2 linked regions of the Aliidongia dinghuensis genome follow. The protein of the gene in region 1 interacts with the protein of each later gene in a pairwise test. Links are inferred from orthologs where the notes say so. Each region holds a gene or a part of one and is shown on either strand. Other genes may lie near its edges.

Evidence for each region. The genes of interacting proteins can lie anywhere in the genome.
Region 2: the proteins of hflK (region 1) and ftsH interact in binary tests that used the Escherichia coli proteins (3 or more experiments, as listed by UniProt). The link is inferred for Aliidongia dinghuensis from one-to-one orthologs.

What each region holds. Positions count from the first base shown.
Region 1 is NZ_BMJQ01000028.1:739-8,247, forward strand. What follows is about bases 221-3,133. They hold hflK (FtsH protease activity modulator HflK), read left to right. Parts: upstream 221-1,048; coding sequence 1,049-2,218; downstream 2,219-3,133. Other genes in these bases: apbC (iron-sulfur cluster carrier protein ApbC), read right to left, coding at 221-908; hflC (protease modulator HflC), read left to right, coding at 2,215-3,087; IEY58_RS31960 (DUF2065 domain-containing protein), read left to right, coding at 3,104-3,133. In the rest of the region: more of apbC, read right to left, coding at 1-220; more of IEY58_RS31960, read left to right, coding at 3,134-3,322; IEY58_RS31965 (DegQ family serine endoprotease), read left to right, coding at 3,552-4,997; IEY58_RS31970 (DUF2272 domain-containing protein), read right to left, coding at 5,032-5,880; IEY58_RS31975 (hypothetical protein), read right to left, coding at 5,923-6,108; IEY58_RS31980 (response regulator), read right to left, coding at 6,365-6,820; IEY58_RS31985 (response regulator), read right to left, coding at 6,994-7,509.
Region 2 is NZ_BMJQ01000005.1:234,526-239,053, forward strand. Bases 1-2,911 are described here. They hold ftsH (ATP-dependent zinc metalloprotease FtsH), read left to right. Parts: upstream 1-445; coding sequence 446-2,377; downstream 2,378-2,911. Other genes in these bases: tilS (tRNA lysidine(34) synthetase TilS), read left to right, coding at 1-316; folP (dihydropteroate synthase), read left to right, coding at 2,380-2,911. In the rest of the region: more of folP, read left to right, coding at 2,912-3,540; glmM (phosphoglucosamine mutase), read left to right, coding at 3,608-4,528. UniProt on the Escherichia coli protein: Acts as a processive, ATP-dependent zinc metallopeptidase for both cytoplasmic and membrane proteins. Plays a role in the quality control of integral membrane proteins.

The DNA.
Region 1 (7,509 bases):
CGCGCGCCGCCGTGGCTGAAGATGTCGGTGCGATGGCCACAGTTCGGGCAGCAGAAATAGCTCATGTTCTCGATGAAGCCGAGGACAGGCACCTCGACCTTGTGGAACATGTTCAAGCCCTTGCGCGCGTCAAGCAGGGCGATGTCCTGCGGCGTCGACACGATGATGGCGCCGGCGAGCGGCACCTGCTGCGCCATGGTCAGCTGCGCGTCACCGGTGCCGGGCGGCATGTCGACCAGCAGGATGTCGAGTTCGCCCCAGGCGACGTCGCGCAGCATCTGCTGGAGCGCGCCCATGACCATCGGCCCGCGCCAGATCGTCGCGGTGTCCTCGGGCACGAGGAAGCCGATCGACATGGTGACGATGCCGTGCTTCTGCATCGGCTCCAGGATCTTGCCGTCGGGCGAGCGCGGCCGGCCCGAGATGCCGAGCATGCGCGGCTGCGAGGGGCCATAGACGTCGGCATCGAGCAGCCCGACCTTGAGGCCCTGGGCTGCGAGTGCCACCGCGAGGTTGGTCGTGGTCGTCGACTTGCCGACACCGCCCTTGCCGGACGCGACCGCGACGATGGCGCGGGCACCCGGCACCAGCGCCGGGCGAGGCGCCGCATGGGCGGGGGCATGGTCGTGGCCGTGACCGGACGAGCGGATGACCGGCGGGCGCGTGCCGGTCAGCACTGCGCTCACCGACAGGACGCCCGGGATCGCCTCGACGGCGCGCTCGGCCGCCTTGCGCACGGCTTCGAATTGAGATGCACGCGCCGGCTCGATCTCGATCGAAAACACGACATTGCCATCGCGGATGGCGATGCCGGAGACCATGCCGAGGCTGACGAGATCGCGGCCGCGCGCCGGGTCCATCACCCCCTTGAGCGCCGTCAAAACCTGCTGTTCGCCGAAACTCGCCATCGAAACAACCTTTCCCATCGTCACTTACTGGACACGCCCGCGTCGTCACCCTGATATAAGGGCCGGATCGCCGACCGCACAATCGGGTGCTGTCTTCTTAAGTGCCCCTTGGGGCCGGGTTTATCGAGGTTCTTTCGGACATGCCGTGGAACGGGCAGGGGGGCGGCGGTGGCGGCCCCTGGGGCGGTAACGGGGGACCGGGTCCCTGGGGCAAGGCACCTTCGGGCGGCGGCAAGGGCAAAGGACCGCAGCCGCCCAATCTCGACGAGCTCTTGCGGCGCGGGCAGGATCGGCTGCGCGGCCTCGTGCCCGGTACCGACAACGGCGGCGGCCGGCTGGCGGCCATCGTGGCCGCGGTCCTGGTCGGCCTGTGGCTGATCACCGGCTTCTACCGCGTCAACCCGGACGAAGAGGGCGTCGTCCTTCGCTTCGGCGCCTATGCCGATACGACCGGTCCTGGCCTGCATTACCATCTGCCGGCGCCGATCGAATCGGTCGAGAAGCCGAAGGTGACGCGCGTCAACCGGACCGAGGTCGGCGTCTCGACCGAGCCGCTCGGCCGCGGCGTCGGCCGGCAGGCGCTGCCGGAAGAATCGCTGATGCTGACCGGCGACGAGAACATCGTCGACATCAATTTCTCGGTCTTCTGGGTCATCAAGGACGCGAAGGCGTACCTGTTCAACGTGCGCAACCCGGAGGCGACCGTGAAGTCGGCCGCAGAGGCCGCGATCCGCGAGGTCGTCGGCCATACGCCGATCGCGAGCGTGCTCGCCGAGGGCCGCCGCCAGGTCGAGACCGATACCGAGGCGCTGCTGCAGAACATCCTCGACGGCTACGCCGCCGGCCTGCAGGTGACGCAGGTGCAGCTGCAGAAGGTCGATCCGCCGCAGCCGGTCATCGAGGCTTACCGCGACGTGCAGAAGGCGCGCGCCGACCAGGAGCGGCTCAAGAACGAGGCCGAGGCCTATCAGAACAGCATCGTGCCGCTGGCGCGCGGCGATGCCGAGCAGAAGATCCAGAACGCCCAGGCCTATAAGCAGGAGGTCGTGGCGCGCGCCCAGGGCGATGCGCAGCGCTTCCTGTCGGTGCTGTCGGCCTACCAGGTGAGCAAGGAAGTGACCGCCGAACGGCTCTATCTCGAGACGATGGAAGACGTGCTGAAGAACGCGCACAAGGTGGTGATCGACCGGCAGGCCCAGGGCATCGTGCCCTATCTGCCGCTGCCGGGGCTCACCGACAAGCAGCCAACCCCGCTCCCTGCGCCCCCGGGCCAGCCGTCCGCTTCCCAATCCAAGGCAGGCAAGCCATGAACCGCGCCCTTTTCGTCGGCGGGATCGTCGCGGCCGCGGTCTTGCTTCTCCTCGCTTTCAATGCCCTCTTCATCGTCGACCAGACGTCGCAGGCGCTCGTCATCCAGTTCGGCCGGCCGGTGCGCGAGATCCGGCAGCCGGGCCTCTACGCCAAGGTGCCGCTGCTGCAGAACGTCGTGTTCTATGATCGACGGCTGCTGGACTATGAGCCGCCGGCCGAGGAGGTGATTGCGGCCGACCAGAAGCGGCTCGTGGTCGACAGCTACGCGCGCTACCGCATCATCAACCCGCTGCAGTTCTACCAGTCGGTCGGTAGCGAGTCGGTCATGCAATTGCGCCTGGGCGCCACCATCTCCGGCACGCTCCGCCGGGTGCTGGGCAACGTGCTGCTGAACGCGTTGCTCTCGCCGGAGCGGTCCCAGATCATGGCCAACATCCGTGACCAGGTCGCGGACCAGGCAAGGTCCTTCGGCATCGAGGTCGTCGACGTACGCATCCGCCGCGCTGACCTGCCGCAGGAAAACAGCCAGGCGATCTATGCCCGGATGCAGTCGGAGCGGCAGCGCGAGGCGAACGAATATCGCGCCCAGGGCGCCGAGCAGGCCCAGGGCATCCGCGCGCGCGCCGAGCGCGACCGGACCGTCATCCTGGCCGAGGCCGACAAGCAGTCGCAGATCCTGCGCGGCCAGGGCGATGCCGAGAGCATCAAGATCTATGCCGACGCGTTCGGCAAGGACCCGGAGTTCTTCACCTTCTACCGCAGCCTCGAGGCCTATCGCACCGCGATCGGCCCCGACACGACCATGGTGCTCTCGCCGACCAGCGAGTTCTTCCAGTATTTCGGTCAGCACAAGGCGGCAAAGCCTTGATGGGTGGGTTGGCCTAATGGGCGGGCTCGGCGGACTGAGCGAGGGGCTGCGCGATCTCTGGACCGCGCTCGCCCTGGTGCTGGTGATCGAGGGCGCGCTCTATGCCCTGTTCCCGCAGCCGATGAAGCGCGCGTTGCTCTCGGTCGTGAGCCAACCGGAAGGCCTGCTCCGGGTCGCGGGGCTGGTCGCGGCCTGCCTGGGCGTCGCCTGGGTCTGGTTCCTGCGGCATCATTGAACCCAGGCCCCTCGGGAACGAACTGGCTCCCGTCCGCTGTTGGCTCTAGAGTCGCAAGTATTATGTCTGTTGTGTTGGTGGTCGCAGGAGTGATCCGGTGAGTGGACTTTTCCCCCGTTCAGAGCGCGCCGCGGGTCGTCGGCGTGGCCGGACGGTCGCGCGGGTCGCGGTGCTTGGGTTGGTTTTGACGTTCGGTATGGTCGGGACCTTCGGTTTTGGGACGTTCGGGATGGCGAGCGCCAAGGCCGATGATCGATCGCCGACCTTGGCAGCGCCGCTCGTCATCCCGGGGCTCGGGCCGCTCGCCAACCGGCTGCTGCCGGCCGTGGTCAACGTGTCGACCAGCCAGACCATCAAGCCCGACGCCAAGCGGCGGCCGGACGATGACCAGCCGCAGGTGCCGCCGGGCTCGCCGTTCGAGGAATTCTTCAAGGACTTCATGGACCGCCAGGGCGGCGGTAGCGGCGATGGCGAGGCCAAGCCGCAGAAGGCGCAGTCGCTGGGCTCGGGCTTCGTGATCGATCCAGCGGGATATGTCGTGACCAACAACCACGTCATCGACGGGGCCGACGAGATCACGGTCATCCTGCAGGACAACACGAACCTCAAGGCCGAGCTGGTCGGCCGGGATGCGACGACCGACCTCGCGCTCCTCAGGGTCAAGCCCGATCATCCGCTGCCGGCCGTGCCCTGGGGCGATAGCGACACGGCCAAGGTCGGCGACTGGGTGATGGCGATCGGCAACCCGTTCGGGCTCGGCGGCACGGTCACCTCGGGCATCATCTCGGCCCGTGCCCGCGCGATCAACGACAACGGCCCGTACGACGAGTTCCTGCAGACCGATGCCTCGATCAACCGCGGCAATTCCGGCGGCCCGCTGTTCAACACCTCGGGCGAGGTCATCGGCATCAATTCGGCGATCTTCTCGCCGTCAGGCGGCTCGATCGGCATCGGCTTCGCCATCCCGTCCGATCTCGCCAAGAACGTGATCGCGCAGCTCAAGGCAACCGGCAAGGCGCGGCGCGGCTGGATCGGCGCGCGCATCCAGACGGTGAATGACGATGTCGCAACCGCCCTCGGCCTCGACTCGACCAAGGGTGCGCTCGTCGGCGGCTTCATCGACAAGAGTCCGGCCAAGGAGGCGGGTATCCAGCCGGGCGACGTGCTGCTGCAGTTCGATGGCCGCGACGTCACCAACTCGCGCCGGCTCTCGCGTCTCGTCGCCGACGCCCCGGTCGACAAGGCGGTGCCGGTGAAGCTGTGGCGCAAGGGCGAGATCAAGACCATCACGGTCAAGGTCGGGCAGGCCGAGGAGGCGGCCGAGCAGACCGCCTCGCTCGGCGAGGGCGGCAGCGGCATCAGCCCGTCGACGCCGCTCGTCAAGGCGCTGGGCCTGTCGATCACCGAGGCGACGCCGGACCTCAAGGACAAGTTCAAGCTCGACGATTCGGCCAATGTCGTGGTCGTCGACGTGGCGAAGGGCAGCCCGGCGGCCGACAAGGACCTGCACGCCGGCGACGTGATCCTCGAGGTTGCCCAGGAAGAGGTGAAGAGCGCGCAGGACGTCGTGCACAAGATCGACGAGGCGAAGAAAGCCGGCCGCAAGTCGATCCTGCTGCTGGTCGACCACGGCGGCGACCTGCGCTTCGTGGCGCTGCGCATCGATCAGGGCTGACCCGCGTCGGTTCGGCCCGAGGGCTCAACAGTCCTCAGTGGTCGTAGAGCACCCGGAGGACGATCGACCAGGGATAGCGCGGGTCGATGGCCGGGCCGCCGGGCGCTGCGAGCATTCCCGCCGCCGTGACGGGCACGTGGGTGAGCGCCACCTCGTCCGCGACATTGCCGCCCACGACCGAGAGCATGCCGGGTGCTGCGTCTACGACGATGGCGCAATGGCCGGCGAACGGCCCGTCCGGCAAGGTCTCGAGGCGGATGTCGCCGGCCATTGCGCTATTGTCGTGGCCGCGGCCGAAGCAGATGAGATCGCCCGGCTCAGGGGCGACGCGATCGGCCGCCTCCGCCCGGAGCGCCACGTCGGGGCGGCGTCCGAGCGACGCCGCGCGCGCCGCGTCGATATAGATCCAGTGGGACGCGGCATAGGGGAAGCGGGGCCCGGCACCCGCGATGCGCATGACATAGGAGATGAAGGCGGCGGACCAGGCGTATTCGCCGTCCTCGCTCGCCGGGAACACGCGGCCGGTACCGTCGTGCTTGCCGGTCCAGCGGCCGTCCGGGTCGTTCGCGTCGAGGCCCAGCCACCAATATTCGCCGACGCGCTGCCAGAGGCCGGGCAGGCGCTCGGGCTTCGCTTCGGGATCGACCGGCGGGCGTTCGTCCGGTGCGGCATCGACGACGGGGCTGCCGAACAGGCGCCATTCCCGGAGCGCGATTGCGACGGCGGCGGTCCGGTTGAACGGTTCATAAGGCCGGCGCGCGAAGTCCGGGACATGGGCATCGCGCGGCGGGGGTGCCACGCAGCCGGCGAGAAATGCCACCAGCGCCGGCAGAACGGTGAGGCGAAGCGGCCTTAAGCGGGGGCGGTCGAGGGGGCGCGGCATGGCGCCCCAACCCTAACCATATCGAAGCGTCTTAGCGCGATCTCAATGATGAACGTGCGGCGCTGCGCCGCCACGCGGCACGACGCGGACGCCGTTCTTGAGCTCGATCAGGGCGCGCTGCAGCAGCTTCATTTCAGCGCGGTCTTCACGATCGGTGATGTCCAGGTAGCTGAGCTTGTTCTCGACCAGATCGACCAGGGTCTCGATGGTGCGCGGGGAGAAGGACATGACGACCTCGCAACGGGATGGGGTTGGGCGAAGGCTCGTGAAACACTCGCGATTCAGTAGAGCAAGCGACATGCCATCGGTCCCGGCAGGCGGCCGATCCGCTGTAACCTATTGGATTCCCTGACTGGTAGTGCGGACGATCGAGTGCCTCGCCAAGGTTGCATCACCTGCGGCGATGACGAGGCTCGCCCGTGCTCGGCACGCCGCTTTGCATTTTGCCAGGCAAGTTGCCGAAGGCTGATACGCCCCGGAGGGCCTATTCCCACCAGCCGCGGCGCAGCCCTTCGATCCGGGCGCGTTCCGCCGCCCGTTTCGCCAGGCAGTTTTCGATCAGCTGGGCGGCCTCCGACGGGCGGAACGGCTTCGGCAAGCGGTGACCGTAGACCATGGGACCGGCCACGGCCTCGGCCTGCTGGAAGTAGCCGGAGGTCAGGATCAGGATGGTTTCCGGCCGGAAGCGATAGAGCCAGACGGCGAGATCGGTGCCGTCAGCGCCGCCCGGCATGCGCACGTCGGAAATGACGATGTCGATCCAGCCGCGGTCGCGCAGGACCTTCTGCGCCGTCTCGACACTATCGGCCTCGAGCACGGCATAGCCATGCTCGCCAAGACCCCTCGCCAACATGCTGCGCAGGTCTGGTTCATCGTCGACCACCAGGACGGTCGCCTGCCGTCCGCTTTCGTCCGCGGTTCTTCGCGTCGCCTCGCTCATATCCCTTGCCCCATGCGCCGCGTGTGCGGGCGCTTTCCCGCTTGTGTCGGCTTGGCCGCGCGGCTCCGTTTCGAAAACAAACGGCTGGGCCGCGATTTGGTTGCCAGACGCACAGCCCCCGCGAGTGGTGGGTTTGCGTGTTCGTGCCTTGGGCATTGCGGCACCGGGCGCCGTTATCGCTGCGCCCGTTTCGCCGGATTGCCGGACGCGCGGCGATCCGGCGTTTCGTGGCCGCCGGCCCCCGCCGGGCGCTCCATGCGCAGCCACTGGGCCACCTTGCCGAGGAAGGGCGTCATCTCGAACGGCTTCGAGACATAGTCGTCCATGCCGGCCGCCAGGCATTCCTCCTGGTCACCGCGCATGGCGTTCGCGGTCATGGCGATGATCGGGACATGGTCGAGGTCGCCCTCGGCGCGCCGGATCTCGCGCGTCGCCTGCAGCCCGTCGACCACGGGCATCTGGATGTCCATCAGCACGAGGTCGTAGCGGGCGCGGCGCCAGGCTTCGATCGCTTCCCCGCCATCCGACGCCAGGTCGACGGCGTGGCCGGCGCCGGTCAGGAGGCTGAGGGCGATCTGCTGGTTGATCGCATTGTCCTCGACCAGCAGGATCCGGCCGCCCGTCACCGGCCCGGCGGCCGCTTGATCCTCAGGCACCTCGCTCTCGATCGACGGCGCTCCCAGCAGTTG
Region 2 (4,528 bases), on another replicon or contig:
CCTGCAAGAGACGGGCGGAAACATTTCCTGGGATCACCGCTTCGTGATCGAACGCCGACCGGGTGGTGACTGGCACGGTATTCGCGTCGGTGCCCTGGGTAGCGATGCGGCAGCACGTATGCGCGGGATTGTCGAAGCGCCGGGGACACCCTATCTGCCATCCAGCGTGCGGCCATCCTTGCCCGCTTTCTGGCGGGAAGGTACTCTCATGGGCGTCCCCCATCTCGGTTGGATGCGCGCGGGTGCCGATATCGGCGCCGCAATTCGGTTTCGGCCGACGCGGTCGTTGACAGGCAGCGGTTTTACCGTTGTTTAGCCAACGGCGCGCCTTATGTGATTTCGAAGAGGGGCCGGTTGATCGGCCCGCTTCGAGTGGGTGCCAGCAGGTGGTATGTTACCGTGGCGTGGGTATGGACGTCGACGGACGGAACGAAAGGCCTCGACCGTGAACAATTTCGGGAAGAATCTGGCGCTCTGGATCATTATCGCGCTGCTGCTGGTGGCGCTGTTCAACCTGTTCCAGAGCTCTTCCAGCCGCGGTCCGCAGACCAGCATCGCCTATTCTGAGTTCCTGAACGACGTGAACCGGGGCCAGGTCTCCGACGTCACGATCCAGGGTGCGACGGTCAACGGCCACTACACTGACGGCCGGGCGTTCTCGACCTATACGCCGAACGATCCGCAGCTGGTCAGCCGCCTGACCGACAAGAATGTCCGTATCACGGCGGCGCCGCTCGAGGACAACGTGCCCTCGCTGTTCGGCATCCTCATCAACTGGTTCCCGATGCTGCTCCTGATCGGCGTCTGGATCTTCTTCATGCGCCAGATGCAGGGCGGCGGCGGCCGGGCCATGGGCTTCGGCAAGTCGCGCGCGCGCCTTCTGACCGAGAAGGTCGGCCGCATCACGTTCGACGACGTCGCCGGCGTCGACGAGGCGAAGCAGGACCTGGAAGAGATCGTCGAGTACCTGAAGGACCCGCAGAAGTTCCAACGCCTGGGCGGCAAGATCCCCAAGGGCTGCCTGCTCGTCGGCCCGCCCGGTACCGGTAAGACGCTCTTGGCGCGCGCCATCGCCGGCGAGGCGAACGTGCCGTTCTTCACCATCTCGGGCTCGGACTTCGTCGAAATGTTCGTCGGCGTCGGCGCATCCCGCGTCCGCGACATGTTCGAGCAGGGCAAGAAGAACGCCCCCTGCATCATCTTCATCGATGAGATCGACGCGGTCGGCCGCCATCGCGGCGCCGGCCTCGGCGGCGGCAACGACGAGCGCGAGCAGACGCTGAACCAGCTGCTGGTCGAGATGGACGGGTTCGAGGCGAACGAGGGTGTCATCCTGATCGCCGCCACCAACCGTCCGGATGTGCTCGACCCGGCGCTGCTGCGCCCCGGCCGCTTCGACCGCCAGGTCGTGGTGCCGAACCCGGACGTGCTCGGCCGCGAGAAGATCCTCAAGGTCCATATGCGCAAGGTGCCGCTCGCGGCCGATGTCGAGGCCAAGGTGGTCGCGCGCGGCACGCCCGGCTTCTCCGGCGCCGATCTTGCCAACCTCGTGAACGAGGCGGCGCTGATGGCGGCGCGCAAGGGCAAGCGCTCGGTCTCCATGCTCGAGTTCGAACAGGCCAAGGACAAGGTCATGCTGGGCGCGGAACGCCGCTCCATGGTCATGACCGACAAGGAGAAGGAGCTGACCGCCTATCACGAGGCCGGTCACGCGCTGGTCGCCCTCTACCAGCCGGTCCACCATCCGCTGCACAAGGTCACGATCATCCCGCGCGGCCGGGCGCTGGGCGTCACCTGGTACCTGCCGGAACGCGACCAGCTCTCGCAGTCGCTGAAGGAGCTCGAAGGCCGCATAGCCTCCACCTTCGGCGGACGCGTCGCCGAGGAGATCATCTTCGGGCCCGAAAACGTGACGACCGGTGCCGCGAGCGACATCCATGTGGCGACCCAGACCGCACGCCGGATGGTCACCGAATGGGGCATGTCCGAGAAGCTCGGCCGCATCCGCTACAGCGAGAACGAGGAGGAAGTGTTCCTCGGCCATTCCGTGACCCAGCGCAAGAATGTCTCGGACGCCACGGCAAAGCTGATCGACGAGGAGATCCGCCGAATCATCGAGACCGGCGAGGAGGAAGCGCGCCGGGTGCTGACCGAGCATATCGACGAGCTGCATGCGCTCGCCCGTGCGCTGCTCGAGTACGAGACCCTGTCCGGCGACGAGTGCCGCAAGATCATTGCGGGCGGCCAGATCGAGCGTGACGCGGCCGAGGCCGACGAGACGCGCCCGACGCCGCGCCGCTCGTCGATCCCGCCGGCCGGCGGCCGCAAGGACAAGCCGGTGGGCGGTCTCGAGCCCGAGCCGCAGCCGAATACCTGACGATGACGGCCGATCCGATCGGCCGTCCCGAACCGCGAGGCCCCGCCGCAAGACGGGGCCTCGATTCGTTCGGGGGCCTTCCGCCTGCCGCCCTCTACCTCTGCCCGGACGGGTTCGTCGCCGGCACGGCCGCCCGAGAGGCGGTCGAGGCCGGCCTTGCCTGGCGCATCGCCCGCGGCTGGGCAGCTGCGACGCTCGTCCGGGTTTCCGCCCGCCGACGGGGCGGCGGCGTCAACACGCTGATCGTTTCGGTCCAGGAATTATCGGCTTGGCTTGCCGAGAACGACGGTCCGGCAGCGACCCGGCTGCGACTGCTGGCCGATCGGTTGCGGGCGCCGCGCCCGGCCTGGGCCGGCCTCGCGCTCGAGCGGCCGCATGTCATGGGCATCGTCAATGTGACGCCCGACAGTTTCTCCGACGGCGGCGAGCATGCCGGCACCGCGGCGGCGATCGCCCATGGGCTGGCGCTCAGGGCCGCAGGTGCTGCGATCCTCGATGTCGGCGGCGAATCGACCCGGCCCGGTGCGGCCGACGTCCCGGCCGAAGCTGAGATCGAACGGGTCGTGCCGGTCATCCGCGGCCTCGTGGCCGAGGGCGCGCTCGTCTCCGTCGACACGCGGCGAGCGCCGGTCATGGCGGCAGCGCTCAAGGCGGGCGCCGTCATCCTGAACGACATCGAGGCGCTGCAGCAGCCCGGAACCTTGGCGCTTGCTGCCGATGCGGGGGCCCCCGTGGCACTCATGCACATGCAGGGCGAGCCTCGCACGATGCAGTCCGATCCGCACTACGACGTGGCGGCCCTCGACGTGTTCGACTGGCTCGAAGCGCGGGTTGAGGCGACGATCGCCGCAGGGCTGCCGCGCGACCGCATCCTGGTCGATCCGGGCATCGGCTTCGGCAAGTCGCTCGCCCATAACCTCGAGCTGCTGTCGGCGCTCGGGCTCGCGCACACGCTCGGTACCGGCATCCTCCTGGGCGTGTCACGCAAGAGCTTCATCGGCAAGATTGACGGTACGACGGATCCGAAGCGTCGGCTGGGCGGTTCGCTTGCCGCCGCGCTGGACGGATGGGCGCGAGGCGCTCAGATTGTGCGCGTGCACGACGTGGCCGAGACAGCACAGGCCCTGGCTGTCGCGAACGCGATTGCCGAGGCGGCGTGCTAGGGGCGCCGAGGCGCGGTATCATAGTCTGAGCGTAAAGGTGGCGGCGCATGCCGGGGGAAGGTTTGGGATGACACGGAAACTTTTCGGCACCGACGGCATTCGGGGCACGGCCAACACGGCGCCCATGACCGCCGACGTCGCGCTCAAGGTCGCGGTCGCCACGGCACGGCATTTCCGGCGCGGCACCCATCGTCATCTGGTTGTGATCGGCAAGGACACGCGGCTCTCCGGCTACATGCTGGAACCCGCTCTGACCGCCGGCTTCATCTCGATGGGCATGGACTGCGTGCTGGTTGGCCCGATCCCGACGCCGGCCATCGCCATGCTGACCCGCTCGCTCAGGGCAGACCTGGGCGTCATGATCTCGGCCTCGCATAACCCTTACGAGGACAACGGCATCAAGCTGTTCGGTCCCGACGGCCACAAGCTGTCGGACGAGATCGAGGCCGCGATCGAGGCGTCCGTCGCGGCCGGGGCGGACCATGACCTGGCGCCGCCGGCCCAGCTTGGCCGGGCTCGGCGGCTCGAGGACGCCGGCGGCCGCTATATCGAGTGGGTCAAGAACACGCTGCCGCGCGGCATGCGGCTCGACGGCATCCGCATCGTCGTCGATTGCGCCCATGGCGCCGCCTACAAGGTGGCGCCGAGCGTGCTCTACGAGCTGGGCGCCGAGGTCATCCCGCTCGGCGTGTCGCCCGACGGCTTCAACATCAACCGCGAATCGGGTGCCATGGCGACGGGTGCCATGCAGAAGGCCGTGATCGAGCACAAGGCCGACATCGGCCTGGCGCTCGACGGTGATGCCGACAGGCTGCTGGTCGCCGACGAGACCGGGGCACTGCTCGACGGCGACCAGTTGATGGGCCTGATCGCGAGCCGCGCCCACCGTGCCGGCACCCTCCGGGGCGGCGGTCTGGTCGCGACCGTCATGTCCAATCTCGGGCTCGAGCGCTATCTGGGCGGGCTCGGCCTGACCCTCGCGCGCACC